DNA from 4 places in the Paenibacillus sp. FSL H3-0333 genome. Region 1 is predicted to be linked to each of the others. Evidence: riboswitches for the same ligand, from Rfam matches in the RefSeq annotation. Region 1 holds a riboswitch; each other region holds the start of a gene.
The links. A riboswitch is a leader RNA that binds a small molecule or an ion and turns the genes downstream of it on or off. The one in region 1 is predicted to bind thiamine pyrophosphate.
Positions count from the first base shown of each region.

Region 2: another riboswitch for thiamine pyrophosphate. It lies ahead of thiC (phosphomethylpyrimidine synthase ThiC); the one in region 1 lies ahead of MHH78_RS00330 (ABC transporter substrate-binding protein).
Region 3: another riboswitch for thiamine pyrophosphate. It lies ahead of MHH78_RS26030 (thiamine phosphate synthase); the one in region 1 lies ahead of MHH78_RS00330 (ABC transporter substrate-binding protein).
Region 4: another riboswitch for thiamine pyrophosphate. It lies ahead of MHH78_RS21985 (ABC transporter ATP-binding protein); the one in region 1 lies ahead of MHH78_RS00330 (ABC transporter substrate-binding protein).

Region 1 is NZ_JBBODG010000001.1:76,612-80,820, reverse strand. Features, by position in the region: gene MHH78_RS00345 (ABC transporter ATP-binding protein) at 1-386, opposite strand, end outside; gene MHH78_RS00340 (ABC transporter permease) at 467-1,228, opposite strand; gene MHH78_RS00335 (thiamine-binding protein) at 1,225-1,518, opposite strand; gene MHH78_RS00330 (ABC transporter substrate-binding protein) at 1,571-2,641, opposite strand; TPP riboswitch at 2,790-2,900, opposite strand; gene MHH78_RS00325 (hypothetical protein) at 2,973-4,209, opposite strand, start outside.
Region 2 is NZ_JBBODG010000001.1:399,681-403,889, forward strand. Features, by position in the region: gene MHH78_RS01660 (DUF438 domain-containing protein) at 1-40, opposite strand, end outside; gene MHH78_RS01665 (DUF1858 domain-containing protein) at 55-282, opposite strand; gene thiC (phosphomethylpyrimidine synthase ThiC) at 497-2,191, opposite strand; TPP riboswitch at 2,343-2,449, opposite strand; gene trxB (thioredoxin-disulfide reductase) at 2,499-3,452, opposite strand; gene MHH78_RS01680 (tetratricopeptide repeat protein) at 3,499-4,209, opposite strand, start outside.
Region 3 is NZ_JBBODG010000001.1:5,881,800-5,886,008, reverse strand. Features, by position in the region: gene MHH78_RS26045 (amidohydrolase family protein) at 1-433, opposite strand, end outside; gene MHH78_RS26040 (SDR family oxidoreductase) at 723-1,595, shown strand; gene MHH78_RS26035 (hypothetical protein) at 1,753-2,289, shown strand; TPP riboswitch at 2,345-2,448, shown strand; gene MHH78_RS26030 (thiamine phosphate synthase) at 2,569-3,258, shown strand; gene thiS (sulfur carrier protein ThiS) at 3,255-3,458, shown strand; gene MHH78_RS26020 (thiazole synthase) at 3,489-4,209, shown strand, end outside.
Region 4 is NZ_JBBODG010000001.1:4,905,753-4,909,961, forward strand. Features, by position in the region: gene MHH78_RS21975 (DHA2 family efflux MFS transporter permease subunit) at 1-1,015, opposite strand, end outside; gene MHH78_RS21980 (TetR/AcrR family transcriptional regulator) at 1,166-1,822, shown strand; TPP riboswitch at 1,889-1,991, shown strand; gene MHH78_RS21985 (ABC transporter ATP-binding protein) at 2,125-2,895, shown strand; gene MHH78_RS21990 (ABC transporter permease) at 2,876-3,652, shown strand; gene MHH78_RS21995 (ABC transporter substrate-binding protein) at 3,649-4,209, shown strand, end outside.

The sequences.
Region 1 (4,209 bases):
CGCGCCTCCCGCTGCGGGGCGCCTTGCAGCTCGCCGCCAAGCAGGACGTTATCCAGTGTGCTGCGCCACGGGAACAGTGCGGGCTGCTGCGGCATATAGCTGATCTTGCCGCGCTGCCCGGTCACCGGGATGCCGTTCATGCGGACGGTTCCGGTATCCGGCAGCGTAAGGCCGCCGATAATATGGAACAGCGTGCTTTTGCCGCAGCCGGACGGGCCGACAATGGAGACGAATTCCTGCGGCTCCACGGTCAGGGACACCTGATTCAGCACCTGTGTCTCCCGGCGGCGGTGCTTGAACGACTTGCTGATGCCGCTGACTTCGAGCGCAGGCGGCACACTCCGAGTACCCAGGCGTCCGTCTCCGTCCGCCTTCTCCAGTTCAATCCTCGTAAGCTCAGACACTTCGCGTAACCTCCTTCAGTTGATTATAAGTACTTCCGTGTTGGGATATCCTTCCTTGGGCATTAAGCTTCCTTGCGCGGCTTCCAGCGCACCAGCCATCTCTCCAGCAGGGCAATGAGCGCGAATAATACGAGACTCAGCAGCACGATAATAGCGATGGCCACGAACATCCGGTCCGCACGGTAAGAGGACTTCTGCAGCAGCATATAGTAGCCGATCCCTTTGTCGGCGCCGATCCATTCGGCCACCACTGCGCCCATCACCGCATAAGTGGCGGAGATTTTGAGCCCGGAGAACAGGGAGGGCAGCGAGCCGGGAAGCTCCAGCTTGGTGAAGATCTGCCACTTGCCTGCACCGGCCATCTTCATATAATTCAGCATTACCCGGTCGCTTTGCGTCAGCCCGCCCATGGTCGCAACAGCCACAGGGAAGAAGCAGACGAGGGTGATCAGGATGATTTTGGGCAGCAGGCCGAACCCGAACCAGATAATCAGCAGCGGGGCAAGCGCAATGGAGGGCACATTCTGGCTGAGGATCAGCAGCGGATAGAGCGCTCGCTTGACCCAGGGCAGCAGATGCAGCAGCAAGGCGGTGAGCAGGCCGATGCCTGTGCCGACCGGGAAGCCGATCAGGGTCAGCCGCAGCGTGGCGGCGGTGTGCTCCCAAATCCCGGAGGCGTTGTTCTTCGTCTCACGCGCGATATCCGCGGGGCTGGGCAGCTGGTAAGCCGGGATGTCGAACAGCATGACTGATAGCTGCCATATCCCGACAAAAAAGAGGACCGCCACAAAGGGCGGCCACACTAGCTTCCAGGTGCTTCTCACGGCCGGTATTTCTCCGTCAGCTTATCCATGCTGATGCCGCCCGGATTATGGGCGATCTTGATTTGTGAGATGACACTAGGACTGCCGGAAGCGATCAGCGCCTCATGCATATCACGCACAATATCCAGCAGCTCGGACAGCTCGCCTTCCATCGTGGTCTCCAGTGGATTCACCTGATGCTTCACGCCTGACTTTTGAATGACCTCTATAGCCTTGTCCACGTAAGGGATGGAATCCTCGTTGTTCGGTGTCTTGGGAATTACCTGAATGCTGAGCAGTGTGTTAGCCATGATGAATCCTTCCTCTCCAAGTTAAGTATAAGATTCCCGCCATGCGGGTTCATTATGATTCCGGCAAAAATTCATTCGTAAACGTACTCTCCGCATCCAGCGGCTTATCCAGCAGCTTCAGGCCGTACATCCAGTCGGCGTAATTCTTCCAGATCTCAAGCTTCTGCTCACCCCAGCGCGGGGCGTCGTCCTTGTATTTCGGGCTAAGCCATTTCTGGCTGGCCAGCACCAGCTTGGGGTCCAGATCAGGTACAGCATCGGACAAGACCGTCGCGGCTTCTTCCGGGTGGTCGATGGCGTACTGATAGCCTTTTGACGTAGCCTTAAGGAAGGCCTTCACCACTTCAGGATGCTCGGCGATCTCCTTCTCGCTGGTGGTCAGCACCGGTGTGTAGTAATCAAGCTGCGGCGCATAATCCTTAAGATACAGCATATCCAGCGGCTCCCCGCGCAGCTCGGCTTCCACCCCGGTCCAGGCATAGAAGATCCAGGCGAAGTCAATATCCCGCTTCACGGCTGTGAAAAAGTCCGCTTCGCCGATATTCACCAGCTTCACCTTGGAGACATCCCCGCCTTCGGGGTCCATAATGGCTTTCATGGCAGCCTGCTCCGCAGGGGAGCCCCAGCCTCCGTACGTTTTGCCTTCAAAATCCTTCGGCGTCTTAATATTGCGGTCCTTCGGAGCCGCGAAGCCCGAGGTATTATGCTGAATGATTGCAGCAATCGATACCAGCGGCACATCCTGCAGACGGGCCAGGGTCAGCGCCTCCTGGGCACTGATGCCGAACTGGGCTTCGCCGGAAGTGACCATTGTATCCGACCCGGCAGCGCCAGGCTGTACAATCTGGACGTCAAGACCTTCCTCCGCGTAATAGCCCAGCTCTTTGGCTGCATACAGGCCGGTATGATTCGTGTTCGGCGTCCAGTCCAGGGCAATCTTGACCGGCGTCAGCGTCTTGGCATCCGTGGGTGCGGCTGCGGTTGCATCAGGTGCAGCCGTGCTGTTACCGGCAGCAGGTGCGCTGGCCCCCGCATTGCCGCTGTTGTTCCCGCCGCCACATCCCGCGACCGCGAGAACCAGCATGGAGCTGATCAGCAGCATTCCTGTTTTTTTGACTCCCATTTCTCTTTTTCTCTCCTTCCAGCAACCCCTGGTCTTCAGAGCTTACAGAAACCCTATTCCTGTACATACTTAGAATCAAAAAAGCGTCCCGAAGATCGGGACGCCAGTGACTTGCGTGAGGGGATTCAGCTTCAGTACCGCTCAAGGCACTGTGTTGAATGAAGATTCCTACGCTGGCATTATCCAGATCAGGTGTAAGGGTCAGTATCTTGTGGGATACAATCTCAGCCGGCCAATTCCAGCACCCCTGGTTCTATAAAGTTCACGGGTATTGCTATGTTCTTACGGTGTATTATAGACGGCAGCTTCGACATTGTCCACCCTCCATATCCTAATCCCCCAGTTTGAGCGGCAGAGTCCAGGGACCTTTCAATACAAACACGGGCCTGGACAATTTAATACGCAGCATGTCCGCGTCAGGCTTTGCATTCAGATGAAGAGCCTTCATGAAAGGCGGAGTTCCTTCACTCTCCTTATAGCTAAAGAAATAAGGTTCCTTAGAGCCAGCATAGCTAATAGTGAAATGGGTAAGCGACTTTACCATCGCCGGGTCAAATTTCAAGTCCACGTCTACAGTGACCTGGGTCTCACTGCTTCGCGTGATACGGGTGAAATCTACCGGACAGCCGGCGATCTCAGCAGTAATCTCCAGTGTTCTGCTCTCTCCAACAGTGGGCAGCGGCAGGGTAAGTTCCTGGGAGGCGGCTTTCTGATCGGATACCTGCATGTAGGGAATAACCACCGTATAAGCGTCCTCCCCGGCCTCCTTCTGTTCACGGAACAAGAGCTCGGAAGGGTAGCCTATAGAGAATTTAGAATACTCAATAGGGACATCCGCTCCTGCTGCATCCTTGACAGATGTGCCGCTCCAGAAGCTTAGCGGCTCCAGTCTATAAGAAGACGCAGCGGATGCCGTCCGCATGAGCGCCGAAACCAACTCAACACGGACAAACCTGTCATCCAGACGTACCGGAAAAGCTGAAATCCGCACATCCTGCTGAATATCGCTGACCCCGAGCTGCTGCAGGTCATCGGCGGTCTCCGGCGACCCAAGGACCAGCGGGCCGAGGACCATGCCATTGATATACAAGGTAACCGCTCCTTCAGCCTGTAAAGTGAAATCAGGGGGAAGAAGAGCGCTATAACTTGCATCCCAGTCTCCGGAGAAAGTGCGCGAATTGAACGTGAAGGTGTAGCGGCTTCCTCCGATATCTGCTTGAAATTCATTAATAATGGGAATATTTTGCCCCCGCAGATTAATGGTTGCTCGGTTCTCTTGCACAAGTATAGCATTGACGGTCAGCTCACCCTTGCCTACAGCAGCGGTGAAGGGCTTCTTCAGCACATATAGCGGACTGTTCGGGCTATTCTCCAGCACGGTGTGGAGGCCGGGCAAGAAGCTGAAGACTTGCTTTAGACCTGCCTGGACGCTGGGCGAAGTGACCACCAGTCCTGCTGCAATAAGGAGGGCTGCAGCAACTCTGGTAAATGCCTGCCTGCGGCTCTTGCGGACGGGAGGCAGACGCTGCTCTGCGGGAGTGGTCTCAATCAGGGATAAGGTGCGCATT
Region 2 (4,209 bases), 320 kb from region 1:
CCGGAATATCGACCTCGCGGTTATTAATCAGTTCGCTCATCGCAATCTCTCCTTCTATTCTATAATCTCGAAACCATGCTGCTGAAAGGCCAGCCGAACGGTTTCCAGCTCTATTTTCTTTAATTTCATTCCTTTGGACAGGGTCATCAATCTTCCTGCAGTCTGCAGCATTCCAGGCTTCGCAATATCACGGAATCCCAGCTCCACCATGATCTCCACCACTTCCAGGTGCCTGGTTACCAGTTCAAAGACCGATTCATCCAGCTTCAACGCTTTGCTCATCCTTTTGCACACCTCACTAATGAGAATTCTTCTCAACACCAGCTTAGCATAGGGTACAGGGGTGAATTGTGATTGTAATCACTAACTACAAAAAGACTATCCCCGCCAGCCATTCAGCTTGGGGGATAGCCTTAGAATAATACGTTTCCGCTGTATTCACGGCCTCTCGGCCATGAACAACGTACCTACATATAGATTAGGTCATGCAGCTAAGTTACAGTGATTGGCTCCATCTATGGGAATTCCGGATATCATGCGAAATCCGCATGCTGCAGAATTTAGGGCCGCACATCGAGCAGAAATGCGCCTGCTTTGCCCCCTCCGCAGGCAGGGTCTCATCATGATACGCCTGCGCCCTTTCCGGGTCCAGGGAGAGATGAAACTGGTCGCGCCAGCGGAACTCGAACCGCGCCTTGGACAACGCGTTGTCCCGGTCCTGCGCACCCGGATGTCCCTTGGCGAGGTCTGCGGCATGTGCAGCGATTTTGTAGGTAATGACTCCTTCGCGCACATCATTCTTGTCAGGCAGGCCTAAATGCTCCTTAGGTGTAACGTAACACAGCATTGCCGTTCCAAGCCCCCCGATTATCGCTGCCCCGATGGCCGACGTGATGTGATCATAGCCGGGTGCAATATCCGTAGTTAGCGGACCGAGGGTATAGAAAGGAGCTTCGTGGCAAATCTCAAGCTGCTTGTCCATATTCTCCTTGATCTTGTGCATTGGCACATGGCCCGGACCTTCTACCATAACCTGAACATCGTGCTTCCAGGCAAGCGCAGTCAGCTCTCCCAGCGTCTCCAGCTCGGCGAACTGAGCTTCATCATTGGCATCGGCGATAGAGCCGGGACGCAGGCCATCCCCCAGTGAGAAGGCCACATCATACGTCTTCATGATCTCACATATATCTTCGAAGTGTGTGTACAGGAAGTTCTCCTGCTGATGAGCCAGGCACCAGGCAGCCATAATCGATCCGCCCCGGGATACGATGCCGGTCATTCTCCGGGCAGTGAGCGGAATATAGCGCCGCAGCACCCCGGCATGAATGGTGAAGTAATCCACCCCCTGCTCAGCCTGCTCAATCAGCGTGTCGCGATAAAGCTCCCAGGTTAAGTCCTCGGCTATACCGTTCACCTTCTCCAGCGCCTGGTATATGGGCACTGTCCCGACCGGCACAGGAGAATTGCGGATAATCCATTCCCGGGTGGTATGGATCTTAGAGCCGGTGGAGAGATCCATGATGGTATCAGCCCCCCAGCGGGTCGCCCACCGCATCTTCTCCACCTCCTCTTCAATAGAAGAAGTGACCGCCGAATTTCCGATGTTGGCATTGATCTTCACCAGGAAGTTACGGCCGATAATCATCGGCTCACTCTCCGGGTGATTGATATTGGCCGGAATAATAGCACGGCCCGCAGCCACCTCATCCCTTACGAACTCTTTCCGGGTATTCTCTCGGATCGCAATATACTCCATTTCCGGTGTGATGATCCCTTGCCTTGCATAATGCAGCTGAGTCACATTGCCGCCTACATAGGCCCGCCGGGGATTCCTGCACAGTCCTGGATAAGCTTCTGCGGCAGCCCCTTCTCTGCGGATTCCGTTATCCTCCGGCCGGACGGCTCTTCCGGTGTACTCCTCCGAATCGCCACGCTCCGCGATCCAGCTTGAACGGTGCGGCGGCAGTCCCCTCCGAATGTCCATCTCCTCCGCGGCATCCGTGTACATACCGCTTGTGTCATAGACACACAGCGGAGCATTTTCCTCTTCCCCGGCAACGCCTTCGGTTCTGCTGAGGCTGATCTCCCGCATCGGAACCCGGATATCCGGGCGTGAGCCCTCCACATACACTTTACGGCTTGCGGGGAATCCGGAAAGATCCACCTCTTCGTTCTTCATCATTTCTGACATTCCAATCTCCTCCTCTTCACTCTGTGAGTCAATCAGATAAGATGTCACGCAGCAGACTGAGCCGAAGAATCTATAGATTCCTGCAAGTCAAAAAGCCGCTCCACCTGGAGCGGCTTTATTAAAGGAACAGTCAAATAAGACTGTATTCAAAAAAGGTCCGACTCCACTTTCCTACGCTGGTATGATCCAGATCAGGTTCAAGGGTCCGGAAATTCAATTTTCCCGTCTCAGCCTATTCAGGCTCCCCTAGTGGGTATCTTATCTAATTAAATACATTTTACCTGTATGGGTAATTCTTGTAAACCCGTTATTTATCCAGCGATTCGCTCCAGTCGTGCACCATCGTGCCTTCCAGGAACTTCTCGGCATCCATAGCGGCCATACAGCCGGTTCCCGCTGCCGATATCGCTTGACGGTAACGTGTATCCTGTACATCGCCGCAGGCGAATACACCCGGGATGTTGGTCTCGGTGGTACCCGGGTTCACCACGATATAACCGTTGGCATCGGTGTTAATCTGGCCGCCTAAGAAGGCTGTGTTCGGTGTGTGTCCAATCGCTACGAACACACCGTCTGCTTCTACCAGCTCTGTCAGACCTGTCTCATTATTAAGCACCGTAAGGCCCTTCACTCCGGTCTCTCCTACCGTTACTTCAACCGGTGTGCGGTTCAAGGCCCAGGTTACCTTGCTGTTGTCACGCGCCCGGTCCTGCATGATCTTCGAGGCCCGCAGCTCGGGACGGCGGTGAACCAGCGTTACGCTGGACGCAAAGCGGGTCAGGAAGCTGGCTTCCTCCATAGCGGAGTCTCCGCCGCCGACGACGACAATCTTTTTATTACGGAAAAAGAAGCCGTCACAGGTCGCACAGGTGCTGACCCCGCGTCCCACATTCTCCTGCTCGCCCGGAATGCCCAGATATCTTGCAGAGGCCCCGGTTGAAATAATAACCGACTCCGCTTCCAGTACACCCATTCCGTCCACTGTTACCTTGAAAGGACGCTGTGAGAAGTCCACCGACTCCACCCAGCCATTCTTGAATTCAGCGCCGAAGCGTTCCGCCTGCTTGCGCATATTGTCCATCAGGTCCGGACCCAGAATCCCTTCAGGGAAGCCTGGAAAGTTCTCCACTTCTGTCGTCGTTGTCAGTTGTCCCCCCGGCTGTAAGCCTTCAATGACCAGCGGGCTCAGGTTCGCACGCGCCAGATAAATCGCGGCAGTCAGCCCGGCCGGGCCTGTTCCGATTACAATCGTTTTGTACATTACATTGGCCTCCTTACAAGTAGGTGTTCTTACAACAGCAATTGCTTCAAATACGGGTAGTGGACGGCGATAAGCCGCCGGTTCCGGGCAGCATCCCCTTGGGTCCGGGAGCAGCCGCAGGCTCCTGCTCTTCGCCGGGCGAGCCGCCGGCTTCATTCAGGTTCTCCCCGATCAGCCGCTGAAGGCTGAACAATACCGCCTCCTGCAGGCGGTCCTCCTGCAGCGGCTCCTGCTCCAGAACTCCGCGCAGTACCTCGGACATCTCCTCGTCCTCAATCCAGCGGAGAGCCTCGGTCACCTGAAGCTTCGTAGCGGAATCGCCGTAGCGCAGCGCCCAGAAGAACGAGGCGCGCAGCAGCGGATTATTCCGCACTTCTTCAGTGAATCTGCCCGTATTGCCCTTCCACTGCTTCAGCTGCTCCTGGAAGGGCAGCTGATAGTTATAGCTGACAGCAGGCATAGGCTGTCCTTCTGCCCGGGCCTGCTGGAGCTGGGACAGGAAGAACGCCGGGACAGCGGAAGCAGGGTCCAGCTTGGCTGCCTGTCTCCAGCAGCGCAGCGCCTCATCATGTTTTCCGCTATTGCTTGCCGCGGCCGCACAGTAATGATACAGCCCGGCATCTCCGGCGACCTCCTCATCCTTCAGCAGACGGCGGAAATGGCTGTAAGCGGCAGCGTGCCGGCCCAGGATACCCATGGTTGTAGCCATTTTGAATACATGCTCCTGATGGAACGGCACCGTTGCTTCAAGCATACC
Region 3 (4,209 bases), 5.8 Mb from region 1:
ACCCGCCTGGAGCGGTGAATACCTTGCCGGATGTAAGAATTCTGGGAAAATTAGCGTCCTCCAGCTGTTGCGTATATGTGACCACATCGTCAATCGATGCAGCCGTAGTGATCCCCTCATCCCGGATCGTAGTAATTCCTTCCGCAAGGCACGCGGCCAAATATTCCGTATGATATCCGTGAAGCGGCTCATTCTGTATGTACTTGAAGCTGGTATGGGCATGGGTGTGAATAAACCCGGGCAAAATGAACAGACCCTCAAGGTCGATCACTGTTGTGGCAGAGTCATGCCCTGTTCTCTCGTTATTCTCACTATGCTGTGTTATGGTGCCGAAACGGCCATTAACAATCTCAATGCTTGCATGATGCAGCGGCTGCTGTCCGGTTCCATCGATTACAGTTCCGTTCATCAGCAAGATGCGCTCATTTCCCATGATAGAAGCGTCCCCTCAGTTAAGGTAGTTGTCTTTCCCCACAAAGTATAGGACATTCCCCCTAGCGGATATAGATAATATTCTTTTTGGGAACGTTCCTTACTTACTGACTATCGTTCCGCTATAGGTATCGTTGAATGAAGATTACTTGTTTGGGCGGCTGCCAAGTGTGGTAAGTAACATAACGTAGAGCCAAGCAGGCACACTGCCTGATGCATAAACACCAGACCTTAAGCCATGCTAACATGATTGATCAACAATACTGTGGACAGCGAAAGGAGAATGGATTATGCCAGACACTAGCAAGCAACCTGTCAAAACTTTACCACCGCAGGTGCAGGATCAGCGCCCCGGAATTGAGAGTGAGATGAACCCGCTTCCGGAGTTTGAGACACCGGCGTACAAGGCAGCAGGCAAGCTGCTGGGAAAGGCTGCGCTCATTACCGGAGGCGACAGCGGGATTGGGCGTGCGGTTGCCGTTCATTTTGCCAAGGAGGGCGCGGATGTGGTGATCTCCTACTTGAACGAGCATGAGGATGCGGAAGAGACCAAGCGCCAGGTGGAGCAGGAGGGCAGAACGTGTATTCTGATCGCCGGGGATATCGGGGACGAATGCTTCTGTCAGAGCTTGATTCGTCAAACCGTTGAAGGACTCGGCAAGCTTGACATTCTAATCAACAATGCGGCGGAGCAGCATCCGCAGGATCATATTGAGGACATTACGGAGGAGCAGCTGGAGCGTACGTTCCGGACGAATATTTTCTCCATGTTCTATCTGACCAAGGCCGCCATGCCTCATCTGAAAAAAGGTGCTACGATCATTAACACCACCTCCATCACGGCGTATCGCGGCAGCCCGCAGCTGCTGGACTATTCGTCCACCAAGGGAGCCATTCTCAGCTTCACCCGGTCGCTGTCGATGAACCTGGCGGATAAGGGTATCCGCGTGAATGCGGTAGCTCCCGGACCGATCTGGACCCCGCTGATCCCGTCAACCTTTGACGCTAAGAAGGTCAGTGAGTTCGGCGGCACCCAGCCGATGAAGCGCCCGGGACAGCCTGAAGAGCTGGCACCGGCGTATGTGTACCTGGCTTCGGACGATTCCTCCTATGTGAGCGGACAGGTGATGCATGTGAATGGCGGCGAGGTTGTGAACGGATGATGGGTGCAGAATAAGATCTGGATGCAGATTCGTGTGCAACATATAAATTCTATTTTAAAAAAGCCTAACCGCTTGCCGGCAGGCTTTTTTTCAGCGCTTGTAACTATTACAATATATTTCCGTCTATTTAGATAATTTGATATGAAAGGGGATTGGGATGCTTAGAAAAAAAGGATTCATTCTATCTGCAGCGGGGATTTTAGTTTTTCTGGTAGTGTTCATTTATTTGACTCCTTTTGCAGGGAGACTTGTGGCAAATACAAGATTGGAAGGAAATGCAAAAAGCATTGAGATTAGAATTACACAGGAATCGCCACCGCTACCCCTTGTTACTTCCGGAAAAACCCAAATTCCGGTTACCCAAGGCAGCTATTGCTGGGGAAAATTAGGATGTGCGGATTATACAGGAGGACAATCCATGGTACAGGGGGTTACTCCCACTGTTATAGCCCCTGAGGGGGGGATTGATGTTGCTTTTACTTATAAACCGGCACCCGGCGGGTTAACCGTTCAGCAATTTGTCGATGATAAAGAAGTGCAAATTCCATTGAAGAACGGCTCTTTTAATGCTCCAAAAGAACATGGCGTTTATTACTACGGCATATCAGCATTCTGGACAACCGAGGATGGTAAATTTTCAGAAGGGAGTTCATCCGTGGTTTTTGTAATTGAAGTAAAATCTACGAAAGAATAGCCCTGACAGAAATAATATGCTAATATACAACAAGCAAGACGAAACAACCGCATAGAACGATCACTAGGGGAGCCGCAAGGCTGAGACGGGCGTAAGTTGTCCGGACCCTTTGAACCTGATCTGGTTTATACCAGCGTAGGGAAGTGGAGAACGAATAATGCAGCGGGGGTATACGGCTAGTACCGGTATTCCTGCTTTTATTCCAGACTGCTTCCTTTACGGGGAGCGGTCTTTTTTGTGTTTGGAGGTAGGGATCAGCGTAGCGCTGAGGAGAGGAAGGTGGACGTGTTGCACGAAATTCATGTCATCTCAGACGGGCGGCTGCCGCCTGAAGCGCTGGCCGACTGGGCCGTGGCGGTACATTCTATAGTGGATTATATCCATCTCCGCGAAAAAGCCATGTCCGCCCGCGAACTGCTGGCGGCGGCGCAGCAGATGCTTCAGGCCGGGGTTCCGCCTTCGAAGCTGGTCATTAATGACCGGATCGATGTTGCCCTGGCCGCCGGGGCAGGCGGTGTACAGTTAGCCTGGCACAGTCTTCCTCCAGCCGCAGTGCGCGGCCTTGCACCGGACCTGCGGATCGGCAGATCGGTACACTCGCGGGAAGAGGCGGCGGAGGCTGGAAGGCAGGGAGCAGACTTCTGCCTCTACGGGCATGTATTTCCGACGGCCTGTAAGCCCGGACAGCAGGCACGCGGACTTGCGCAGCTGGCAGAGGCCGTCCGCTGGAGCCGCATCCCGCTGATTGCGCTTGGAGGGATTACCCCGGACAATGCCGGAGTGGTGCTGGCCCAAGGGGCGGCTGGCATTGCTGTCATGTCGGGGATCTGTGGAGCCCCGGACCCGGTTGCAGCGGCCCGGGCTTACAGGGAAGCGGTCCACAGGGCAGCGGTCCACAGGGCAGCAGAGCTGGCTGAAGCGCTGGATATGGCTCAAACACAGGGCACAGCAGGAGGTGAACAGGAATGAATGTGACCGTTAACGGGAAGAGGCAAAGAATCGAAGAGAGCTGCCGGACACTGGAGGATCTGCTGGCCCGGCCAGAGTGGGCCGGTAAGCTGGTGATTGTCGAGCTGAATGGTGAGCTTGCTGGCAGAGAGGTTTATGGAGAGACACTGCTCAGTGAGGGGGACCGGGTGGAGCTGGTTCATTTTGTAGGCGGAGGCTGAACACGAAGACTTATCCCAGGAGGCGTTAACATGCAAGACCCATTGATGATTGGCGGAGTGACTCTAACCAGCAGACTGTTCATTGGTACCGGAAAATACAGCCGCAACACCCTCATTCCCGAGGTGATTACGCGATCAGGCTCACAGGTCATTACCGTTGCTCTGCGCCGGGTGGACCCGGAGAGCAGTGACAATATTGTCAGCCATATTCCTTCCCATATGACCTTACTGCCTAATACCTCCGGTGCGCGCACCGCAGAGGAAGCAGTACGGATTGCCCGGCTGGCGAGATCGGCGGGGCTGGGGAACTGGGTGAAGATTGAGGTCATCAACGACCAGAAATATCTGCTGCCGGATAATACCGAGACCATCCGGGCGACCGAGATCCTGGCAGCAGAGGGCTTCGTGGTGCTTCCGTACATGAGTCCTGACCTGTCCGCCGCCCTGCGGCTGAAGGCAGCGGGGGCTGCGGCCGTGATGCCGCTGGGAGCGCCGATCGGGTCCAATCGCGGGCTGCAGACCAAGGAGCTGATCCGCATTCTGATCTCCGAGACGGAGCTGCCGGTGATCGTGGATGCCGGAATCGGCAGACCGTCCGAGGCGGCCGAGGCAATGGAGATGGGGGCCGCAGCGGTCCTGCTCAATACAGCGATTGCCACCGCCTCAGATCCGCTGCTGATGGCAGAAGCCTTCCGTGACGCGGTAGCTGCAGGGCGCAAGGCTTATCTCGCTGGACTGGGGCCCGTAGAGG
Region 4 (4,209 bases), 4.8 Mb from region 1:
CCACGAGCCAGCGCACACCGATCCGGTCGAACAGGATTCCGGCAACCGGCATCATCAGCCCGGAAGCAATCGCTTGCGGCAGCAGCGTCAGGCCGGTATCAAATGCGCCGAAGCCGCGGGCCTGCTGCAGAAATTGCGGGAGCAGGAATAACGCGCCATATAAGCCGAACTGGGCAATCCACTGCACGATGATCCCTGTCGTGAAATCAACGGATTTCAGAATCCGCAGCTCCAGCAGCGGTGTCTTGGAGCGCAGTTCAGCGATGACAAAAGCGATCAGCGCCACAGCGCCCAGCAGCAGCCCGATCAGCGTCTTCTCAGAGGTCCAGCTCTGCGCGCCCTGGCTGACCCCGTAAGTGAGCGAAGCAAAAGCCAGCGGGCCAAGAACCATACCGAGCTTATCCATGCCGGGCACGCTGTTCTTCGCCGCATTCGGCAGCTTGCGCAGTCCGATCAGCACAGCAATAATGCCAATCGGAATATTAATGAGGAAGATCCAGCGCCAGGAATGGTATTCAACCAGCCAGCCCGACAATACCGGACCAATAGCGGGTGCGAACAGGACGGGAATACCCATAATCCCCATGACAACGCCAACCTTACTTTTGGGAGCCAGTCTGTACACATAGGCCATCCCGACAGGGAGCACACAGCCACCGCCAAGTCCCTGAATGACCCGGAAAACAATCAACCATTCGGCGCTGCTTGGTGTAGCGCACAGAATCGAGCCTATCGTAAACACAATTACCGCCGTCAGGAAGACCGTCTTGGCCCCGAACCGGTCAGACAGCCAGCCTGACAGTGGAATAACTGAAGCCTGAGCCAGCATATATCCGGTAACTACCCACTGCAGCGTATGCAGGTCCGTCTTGAAATCCACCACCAGCCTGGACAAGGCTACATTCATTGCCGTACTGTCCAGCACAACCATAAATACTCCGGCAATAATGGCCAGCAGCGGAACCAGAATGCTGGACAGCCGGAAATCGGCTTCCTGCTTCAAGGTCTGATCCATGTCTCTTCTCCTCCTGAGCTGTCCGCGTTCTACATTGACCTGCGGGCAGATTGTTCTATATAATGAGTGAACGGACAACTGTCCGTAAGTGCAATTCATAGTCTACGGACAATTGTCCGATGTGTCAATTCTTTTCTGAAAGGGGTACTCATGAAAAAGCCAGACACCGATGCTGCACAGCTCCCGCGCTCAGCTCCGCAAGCCATAGAATCTGCTCCGCCCGGGTCCGCCGATCCTTATGTACAGCGGATTCTTGAAGCTGCCCGCCAGTTGTTCACCGAGAGCGGTCTTGAGGCGGTCAGCATGTACAGCATTGCCAAGCGGGCAGGCATAGGACAAGGCTCCCTGTACCGCCGCTTCACGGACAAGGGTGAGATCTGTTCTGCACTGCTGAAGGGCAGCGCAGATCAATTCCTGTCCGGGCTGGAGCAGCAGGTGGCTGCCAGTGCCGGTGAAGCTCCGGCTCTCGCTCAGCTGCAGAGCAGCATTGAGCAGATTGCCGATTTCATTGAGCAGTATGCCGAGCTGCTGAATATGATCAAAGCCGAGTTCACCGGCAAGAAGCAGCTGACCCAGTTTGAGCATCCTTTTTTTCAGCGGCTGGGGGTGATGATGACAGAGCTGCTGCAGCGTGCTGCGGAGGGCGGTGAGATTATTGACATTGATCCTGCCTTTGCCGCCACGGCCTTAATCTCTGTTCTCAGCCCTGATCTGTACCTGTATGAGCAGAAGCGGCACCACTCCTCCAAGCTGGACATCTCCCGGGGCATCGTCACCTTGTTCGTGACCGGTCTGGCGAAGCGCTGACCGCCTGCTCTTTACAAGAGGGGAATTTGTGGTATATTAAGTAGCAATTACGAATTCAATAGCAACATTATTCACTAGGGGAGTCGGCCGACTGAGACGGAGCTTAAGCTCCGGACCCTTTGAACCTGATCTGGATCATACCAGCGGAGGGAAGTGGAGCAGAATGTATCAGTGGTTCCCGTCACAGGGCCGCAGCTGACTGTACCTTCCGCCCCATTCATTCCTCCGGGAATGAATGGGGCTTTTTTGTGCTCAACACAGTATCTATATCAATCAATCCAGGAGGTTTCGTACATAGTCTTATGATCAACATTAGCAATCTATCCTATGCTTTCGGGACGGGTTCGTCCCGGACCCCAGTCTTCTCAGGGCTATCCATGAATGTGCAGCGCGGCGAATTCATTTCTGTCGTAGGCGGAAGCGGATGCGGCAAAAGCACTTTGTTCAAAATCATCGCCGGTCTGCTAGAGCCGGGCAGCGGCAGAATTATGCTGAACGGAGCCGAGTCCATTACAGCAGCGAAGAGGCTGGGCAGTGTGGCCTACATGCCGCAGCAGGATCTCCTCCTCCCTTGGCGCACCGTGCTGGACAATTGTCTGCTGCCTTGGGAACTCAAGCGCAGCCGTCCCAAAGCGGCCGCTGTGGCCGAGATCCGTACCCTGCTGCAACGCTTCGGCCTTGAGGGAACCGAAGGGGCTTATCCCCAGGAGCTGTCCGGCGGTATGCGCCAGCGCGTGGCGGTCCTCCGCACCGTGGCGGCGGGGAATGATCTGCTGCTGCTCGATGAGCCGTTCGGGGCGCTTGATGCCATTACCAAGCGTTCATTGCAGCGCTGGCTGTTGGAGTTATGGGCAGAGCTGGACAAGACGGTGCTGTTCATCACCCATGATCTGGAGGAGGCTCTGCTGCTCAGTGACAGAATCTATCTAATGACGGGCAGTGGCGGCAGCGGGATGCAGGAATTCCCAGCCGGTCTCCCCCGCCCGCGTCATCACAGTCTGAACTATGAGCCGCAGTTCGCCGCCCTGCGCCAGGAATTGGAGCTGAAGCTATATGAGAACCGCCGCTCCTAGAAGATTGCTCCAGCATTACGGTCCGGCTGCCCTGCTCGCCCTGCTGACGCTTGCAGTCTGGGAGACTGTAGCCCGGCTGGGCCTGGTTCCTCCCTTCATCCTTCCGGCTCCGTCTGCGGTGTGGATGGCATTGATGGAAGAGCGCCATCTATTGTTCGGGGTACATCTGCCCGCCACACTGCTTGAAGTGCTCACAGGCTTCGCACTATCCGTGGTCTGCGGCAGCCTGCTGGGAATCGCCATGCATCTGTTCCGTCCGCTGGCCAAGGCGCTGTACCCGCTGCTGATTATCAGCCAGACGGTTCCGCTGATCGCCCTCTCTCCCCTGTTCATCATGTGGTTCGGCTACACCCTATGGAGCAAGGTCGCCGTTGTCTTCCTGACCGCTTTCTTCCCGGTGGTCATCGGCACCTATGACGGGTTGTCCAAGAACACGGACGCCTACCGGGAGCTGCTGCTGACATATGGCGCGAACCGCTGGCAGATTCTCGGGAAGGTGGGCGTTCCGCTGGCTTTACCCTCTTTTTTCTCCGGGCTGAAGCTGTCGGCTGTGTACTGTGTGATTGGTGCAACCATTGGGGAATGGCTTGGGGGCAGCCAGGGGCTGGGCTATTTCAGCCGCAGAATGGCCGGGAATCTGCAGAGCGCCAAGATGTTCGCCGCTGTTGTCTTATTATCCCTGCTCGGTATCCTGCTGTTTCTGGCAGTCGCCGCGCTGGAGAAGATTATTCTGAAGAAAAGAGGACGTTATTCATGACTACTATCCGCTATACCCGTTATCTGTTGAGTGGAATATCAAAGCCAGTCAAGCTGCTGCTGCCCGCTCTGCTGCTATGTATGCTGCCTGTCCTGGCAGGCTGTGCCAATACGGACAATCCGGCGGCCTCCGGCTCCCCGGCTGCTGCACCCTCTACCTCTGAGGCCGGGGCGGGGACCGGGGCTAAAGGCGGGGCCCATAAGCTGACGATTATGCTCGATTGGTATCCCAATGCTGTCCACTCCTTTTTGTATGCGGCAGAGGCTGAAGGCTATTTCGCTGAGGAAGGTCTGGAGGTTGAGATTCAGATGCCGGCCGATACCAATGATGCGCTGAAGCTTGTTGCTGCGGGGAAGGTGGATCTGGCACTCAGTTATCAGCCCCAGGTGCTGATGGCACGGGGTGAGCAGATTCCAGTCAAGTCGATTGCCGCGCTGGTGCGTCATCCGCTGAATCATCTCATGGTAGCCGCAGACAGCGGCATTACCCGCCCCGGAGAGCTGTCCGGCAAGCAAGCCGGATATTCCTCCGTCCCGTTGTATGAAGCCATGCTGAAC